Regions from separate parts of the Pseudomonas syringae pv. tagetis genome, predicted to be linked through region 1. Evidence: riboswitches for the same ligand, from Rfam matches in the RefSeq annotation. Region 1 holds a riboswitch; each other region holds the start of a gene.
The links. A riboswitch is a leader RNA that binds a small molecule or an ion and turns the genes downstream of it on or off. The one in region 1 is predicted to bind cobalamin.
Positions count from the first base shown of each region.

Region 2: linked by a shared signal. The riboswitch ahead of MME58_RS15855 (ABC transporter substrate-binding protein) and the one ahead of cobW (cobalamin biosynthesis protein CobW) in region 1 are both predicted to bind cobalamin.
Region 3: linked by a shared signal. The riboswitch ahead of cobO (cob(I)yrinic acid a,c-diamide adenosyltransferase) and the one ahead of cobW (cobalamin biosynthesis protein CobW) in region 1 are both predicted to bind cobalamin.

Region 1 covers NZ_CP092923.1:3,464,124-3,466,384, reverse strand. Annotated here, with positions in the region: gene MME58_RS15375 (CbtA family protein) at 1-390, opposite strand, end outside; gene MME58_RS15370 (CbtB domain-containing protein) at 401-583, opposite strand; cobalamin riboswitch at 680-897, opposite strand; cobalamin riboswitch at 956-1,175, shown strand; gene cobW (cobalamin biosynthesis protein CobW) at 1,286-2,261, shown strand, end outside.
Region 2 covers NZ_CP092923.1:3,586,249-3,588,509, forward strand. Annotated here, with positions in the region: gene MME58_RS15845 (FadR/GntR family transcriptional regulator) at 1-37, opposite strand, end outside; gene MME58_RS15850 (FadR/GntR family transcriptional regulator) at 146-862, shown strand; cobalamin riboswitch at 881-1,079, shown strand; gene MME58_RS15855 (ABC transporter substrate-binding protein) at 1,210-2,223, shown strand; gene MME58_RS15860 (FecCD family ABC transporter permease) at 2,220-2,261, shown strand, end outside.
Region 3 covers NZ_CP092923.1:4,256,947-4,259,207, reverse strand. Annotated here, with positions in the region: gene MME58_RS18935 (PQQ-dependent sugar dehydrogenase) at 1-343, opposite strand, end outside; cobalamin riboswitch at 463-677, shown strand; gene cobO (cob(I)yrinic acid a,c-diamide adenosyltransferase) at 769-1,380, shown strand; gene MME58_RS18925 (cobyrinic acid a,c-diamide synthase CobB) at 1,406-2,261, shown strand, end outside.

The DNA of each region.
Region 1 (2,261 bases):
CTCAGGTGGCAGGCCGAGGGTGGGTGCCAGCACAAATACAGCGAAACCGGCCAGCCCCCACCATACGCCTTGCACGGTGCGACGCGGCGCGCGCAAGGTGTACAGCCCGGCGAGCATCAGGGCAAAGCCCACCGCGACCACCAGATTGCCGCCCGTAGTGGAAAGCACACGTTGCCAGCCGTTTTCAGGTTCCCAGGCCGCTTCTTCATGCGCGTGACTGTGCTCGGCGGTCGCGCCTTCGGCATGCTCATGCACCTGTTCGGCAAACGCGTTTTCGTAAGTTTCGGCCTGCTGGATCAGCGGCACCACCCACAGGCTTTGCAGCAGAGTCAGCAACAGGGCCGCAAGCAGGCCTGTGAACCCGGCAGTTTGTGCGATTCGCTTGAACATTGTGTAACCCTTAATGGCAAGGAAAGGCAGCGCTGTGACGGGTGTCATGTGCCGCATTGTGCACGGCAGCGATGTGCGAAAATCCGGCGAAGTAGACCAGGCAGGCACCCAGCAATGTGGCGCTGATGGCGGCTGTCAGGCGTTGAGTGCGCGTGGAACTGGTCGTGGCGGGGTGGCTGCTGATGGTCGACATGGCGATCCCTCTTGGTGATTGGCAAGTGGGCCACGCGCAAAGGAACCTGCCGACAGATGCCGAAGGTTTCAACTGCGCCCGCCCACCGCGGGTTTGTCATTGCAACAATGTCGGGCCGGTCTCCGGGCTCGCGAGGGGACTGAACGTCAGTATGTTCAAGCCCTGCAAGGTCACCTTCCCATGCCGCGGCACAGTGGATCAGACCTTCTCTCGCTTACCGTTGCGGGGGCAGCACCGGACTTGCTCGGCAATAGGGCGAGCGCACCGGTTTCCCGTTTCACCCCGTGAGGGGCACCCGAAACAAGGCGTACAGGAGAGCATGCGCGGCGGGGGATCGTCAATCTGAACGATTGACCTGTCTGCGGTCACTGCGTAGCCTTGCCGGTTCGAGGTTCTCCCTGCGTAATGCGTTACAAATGGAGCTAAGACGGGAATGCGGTATACGCCGCAGCTGCCCCCGCAACTGTAAACGGTCAGGTTCATTGCACAGCCACTGCTGCGGCGGGAAGGCGCAATGAATGCGTGTCGACAGGTCTTTAATGATCTGCACGCCGCCGTGAGCCAGGAGACCTGCCTCGAACCGGACCCAGGGTCTGCGAATTCTCACTACAACCGGGCGGGGTGATCCGGTGGCGATCCGATCCGTGTGCCAGGCATGCGGTTCTCGTCCTGTTTGCCCGCCGCACTGCCAAAGGGCATCTGATGAAAACACTGGCCAAGCTTCCCGTCACCATCGTCACCGGCTTTCTCGGCTCGGGCAAGACTACCCTGCTGCGGCATATGCTCGACAACGCCGAGGGGCGGCGCATTGCGGTCATCGTCAATGAGTTCGGCGAATTGGGCATCGACGGCGAGATCCTTAAGCAGTGCACCATCGGTTGCACCGAAGAAGAAGCCAACGGCCGGGTTTACGAGCTGGCCAACGGCTGCCTGTGCTGCACGGTTCAGGAAGAGTTCTTTCCGGTCATGCGCGAACTGGTTGCCCGGCGTGGTGACCTGGACCACATCCTCATCGAAACCTCTGGGCTGGCATTGCCCAAGCCGTTGGTTCAAGCCTTCCAGTGGCCGGAAATTCGCAACGCCTGCACGGTTGATGCGGTGATCACTGTGGTCGACAGCCCGGCGGTACTGGCCGGTACGTTTGCTGCATTCCCGGATCAGGTCGATGCGCAACGTAAGCTCGACCCGAATCTGGATCACGAGTCGCCTCTGCACGAGTTGTTCGCCGATCAGTTGGCCAGCGCCGATCTGGTCATCCTCAACAAAGCCGACATGATCGATGCCGAAGGGCTGGCTGCGGTGCGTGCCGAAGTTGCCGAAGAACTGCCGCCCGCTGTCAAGGTGATCGAAGCCAGCAGCGGCCGTCTGCCGATCAGCGTGCTGCTGGGTGTCGGTGCCGAGTCCGAGCTGCACATCGACGGTCGCAAAACCCACCATGATCACCACAACGATGACGATCATGATGACCACGATCACGACGCGTTCGATTCAATTTCCCTGAAGCTGCCGCATGCGGATGAAAAAGTCCTGCTTGGTGCGCTGAATCAACTGGTCGTGCAGCATGGCATTCTGCGGGTGAAAGGCTTCGCGGCCATTCCCGGCAAGCCGATGCGCCTGCTGATTCAGGGCGTTGGTACGCGTTTCGACAAGCATTTCGACCGCGCCTGGCGTGCCGACG
Region 2 (2,261 bases), 120 kb from region 1:
GATGGTTCTTTTGCGAGGAAAGTGCGTTGTCCGACATTGCAGCCTCAGTTCTGTCCGATACGCGAGTATAGGCTGCGATCCCCCCACAAAACACGCCCTCAGTGCGGTTATACTCAGCCACCCGACATGGACCCGCTCACCCGCCATGGAACAACCTTCCACATCAAAAGGCCGTCGCTCCAGCCTGACCCAGCAACTGGTCGCCGAGTTTTCACGCAGGATTCGCGAAGGCGAGATTCAGAGCGGTGAAAAACTCCCCACCGAACAGGTGATCATCCGCGAAACAGGGGTCAGCCGCACCGTGGTTCGGGAGGCGATGTCACGCCTGCAAGCCGAAGGGCTGGTCGAAACCCGTCATGGTATCGGCACCTTCGTGGTCGACGCATCGCAGCCAAGGGATTTCCAGCAGACTGAACCGCCAGTCGCAGCGCCCGGCGATGCGGTATCGATCATCGAGCTGCGCCTGAGCATTGAGCCGGAATCAGCCGCGCTCGCTGCACAACGCCGTACACCGGAGCAGCTCGATGCCATCCGCCAGGCCCTCGATGAACTGAATCGCTGCGCACGCCTGGGGCATGACACTCTGCAGGCCGACTTCGAGTTCCACCGACAGATATCGCTGTGCACCGCCAACAGCTTCTTTACCGATGTCATGAGCCAGCTCGGCAGCAGCATCCTGCCTCGTACTCGCAGCGGATTTGGCAATATCGTGTCGTTGCACGCAGAGGATGACCCCGGCATTCAGCAGCGCGAGCAGGAAACCATTCTGGACGCCATTGTCCATCAGGACCGCGACGCCGCCCGAGCCGCGATGCGCCTGCATCTGATCAACAGTCTGCTGCGCCTGCGCGCAAAGGATTAGCCACTAAAACGCTTATCGTTTACCATGCCGCCCGTCGGTTTCCGAGAGGAACTAACAGGGAATTCGCACGCTTTGTCGTCACAAAGCCAAAACGAAACTGCCCCCGCAACTGTAGGCATCGAGCCTGCTCCATAACTGCCACTGGACACGCTCCGGGAAGGCCGGAGCCTGGCGATGACATGCCAGTCAGGAGACCTGCCGACCCGATTCAACCAACTAACCGGCGGGGTGTCCGGGAAGGACATCCGCACGCGTCGGCATTTACTGTCGTGCCCGGTTATCTGCCGGGGATGTGTTTCCTGATGTGCATTGCGCCTTGGCACCTGCCCCAACGGAGACCGTCTTCCATGCCGCTGCCCCGCCTTGCCGCACTCGTCGCCTGCCTGACGCTGCCCACCCTGACGCTCGCGGCCCCCACTCGGTATCCGCTGACCCTCGAAAACTGTGGTTCGACCCTGACATTCGCACACGCGCCGGCCAGGACGGTAACGATTGGCCAGGCCGGCACTGAAATGCTCTACGAACTGGGCCTGGGTGACCGCCTGGTCGGCACTTCGCTGTGGTTCAACAACGTATTGCCACGCTTCAAGGCGCAGAACGACAAGGTAGAGCGTCTGGCCGACAACGACCCCAGCTTTGAAGCGGTGATTGGCAAACGGCCTGAACTGGTGACCGTGCAACTGGAATGGATGGTCGGCAAACAGGGCGTGGTCGGCACCCGCGAACAGTTCCATGACCTGAAAATACCCACTTACATTTTGCCGTCCGATTGTGAAGGCAAAGACAATCTGGTCGGTGCCGATGGCACACGCCTCGAGCCGTTCCGTATCGAGACCATCTACAGAAGCATCGAGCAACTGGCGCAGATTTTCGACGTACAGGATCGCGGTGATGCGCTGGTTGCCGACCTCAAGACACGCCTGAACGCAGCCATCGCCAACGTCAGACAGAACAAGGCGAACGACGTCTCGGCGCTGTTCTGGTTTTCCAGTTCGGACCTTGCCAGCGATCCTTTCGTGGCAGGCCGCAAAGGCATCCCGGATTTCATGCTCAACAGCCTGGGCATGCGCAATATCGTCCAGTCCGACGAGGAATGGCCGACCGTGGGCTGGGAAACCATTGCCAAGGCCAACCCAAGCATTCTGGTGATTGCGCGCATGGACCGCCGCCGCTTCCCGGCCGACGACTACCTGAAGAAAATCGAATTTCTCAAGAGCGATCCGGTGACGCGCAACATGGACGCAGTCAAGCATGAGCGGATCGTGATCATCGACGCCGAGGGCATGCAGGCCGGTCTGCGCCTGTTCACCGGGTTCGAGGAACTGGCTGACGCCGCCAACCGTTTCAACGCGGCACAATGAGATTACCAGTAGCGTTGGGCCATGTGCTCTGGGTCTCG
Region 3 (2,261 bases), 790 kb from region 1:
TCACCCAGCCGCGAATCCCCTTGGAGTCATCCGGTTTGGCCGGGGAATTGGTTTCTGCCACCAGCACATCACCATTGGGCAGTACATAGAGCCAGCGTGGGTGGTCCAGATTTTCAGCGAACGCGGCCACCTGTGTGCCCGGCGCGGCGACCGGCCGGGCACCTTTTTCCCAGCCTATGGCGGGGGCAATGTTGACGGTCGGGATCAGCGTCTTGTTGGGCTCCGGCAACTTGGGCGAGGGGCCTGTTCCATCCGAGACTTGCAGGGTCGAAGACTCGCCGCAGGCAGCGAGGCCGCCGGCAACCAGAAGCAACACTGCGTAGTGGGGTCTGAGTTTGAACATGGTGAATCTCCATAAACAAGGGCGTGGTCCAGTAATTGATAGAGGCACTGCCAACCATCTAGGTTCAATCACGTTCCAGAGCGACGGTGTCGATTGACGCTCCCAGCCCAACCCTCTACCCTTCGCGGTTTGTTTCAGGTGCTCTGCAATCCTTGATTGGCAGGGTGAAACAGGGAAGCCGGTGTGGATCCCCAGATCCGATCCCGGCGCTGCCCCCGCAACGGTAAATGAGCCAAGGCTGTGCCTGACGCCACTGTGTTTCGACATGGGAAGGCGCGCAGCCGGGGGTGACCCGCTCATGAGCCCGGAGACCGGCCTGAACCACTCAATGGCATCACGGAGGGTGATGTTCTGTGCAGGGCGTTGCCGTGCTGTTCAGTGCTGTCCTTCCGTCTGTTGTCGCCTGCCCCGAGCGGAGAACCCAGATGAACGAATCCCCCGAACGCGACGAACGCCATCTGGCGCGCATGCAGCGCAAGAAAGCCGTGATGGATGAGCGTATTGCCAGCTCGCCCAACGAGTGCGGCCTGCTGCTGGTATTGACCGGCAACGGCAAAGGCAAGAGCAGCTCGGCATTCGGCATGCTCGCCCGGGCCATGGGCCATGATATGCAGTGCGGCGTGGTGCAGTTCATCAAAGGTCGCAACAGCACGGGCGAAGAGCTGTTCTTCCGGCGTTTCCCCGAGCAGGTGCGCTATCACGTGATGGGCGAGGGCTTCACCTGGGAAACCCAGGATCGCCAGCGTGACATCGCCGCCGCCGAAGCCGCCTGGGCGGTGTCTCGGGAGATGCTCCGCGATCCGCGTATCGGCCTGGTGGTGCTCGATGAACTGAACATCGCCCTCAAGCATGGCTACCTCGACCTTGAACAGGTGTTGAGCGATCTGCAGGCTCGCCCGCCGATGCAGCATGTGCTGGTTACTGGCCGCGGTGCCAAGCCCGAATTGATTGACCTGGCTGATACGGTTTCCGACATCGGCGTGGTCAAGCATGCGTTCCAGGCCGGCATCCGGGCGCAGAAAGGTATCGAGCTGTGAGCCATTCCTTATTGAGAACCGCGTTATGAGAGCTCCGCGTGATTGCCCTGCAGTTTTGATCGCCGCGCCAGCGTCCGGACAAGGCAAGACCACCGTCACGGCTGCGCTGGCACGTTTGCATCGCAACCAGGGGCGCAAGGTCAGAGTATTCAAGTGCGGCCCTGACTTTCTCGACCCGATGATTCTCGAGCGGGCCAGCGGTTCGCCTGTCTACCAGCTGGACATGTGGATGGTGGGTGCCGACGAAAGCCGTCGCCTGTTGTGGGAGGCTGCGGATGAAGCAGACCTGATCCTGATCGAAGGCGTTATGGGGCTGTTCGACGGCACACCGTCCAGCGCCGACCTGGCCCGTCATTTCGGCGTGCCGGTCCTCGGGGTGATCGACGGCACGGCCATGGCGCAGACGTTTGGTGCGCTGGCGCTGGGCCTGGCGCGTTATCAGCCGGACCTGCCGTTTGCCGGCGTGCTGGCCAACCGCGTCGGCACGGTACGCCATGCGCAGTTACTGGAGAACAGCCTGACCGAAGGCCTGCGCTGGTACGGCGCACTGTCCCGGGAGGTCGGTTTCGAATTGCCCAGTCGCCATCTGGGGCTGGTTCAGGCCAGTGAACTCAACGATCTGGACGTGCGTCTGGACATGGCCGCCGCGGCGCTGGCCAGCACCTGCGAAGTGGCCTTGCCGCCCGCCGTGACCTTTACTGCGCCCGATCCGGTTCAGGTCGAGCCGCTGCTCGCCGGTGTGCGTATTGCTATCGCCCGCGACGAAGCCTTTGCCTTTATGTATGGCGCAAGCCTGGACCTGCTGCGAAACATGGGCGCGGAACTGAGTTTCTTTTCGCCGATCCATGATCGCGAGCTGCCGGAGGCCGACAGCCTCTACC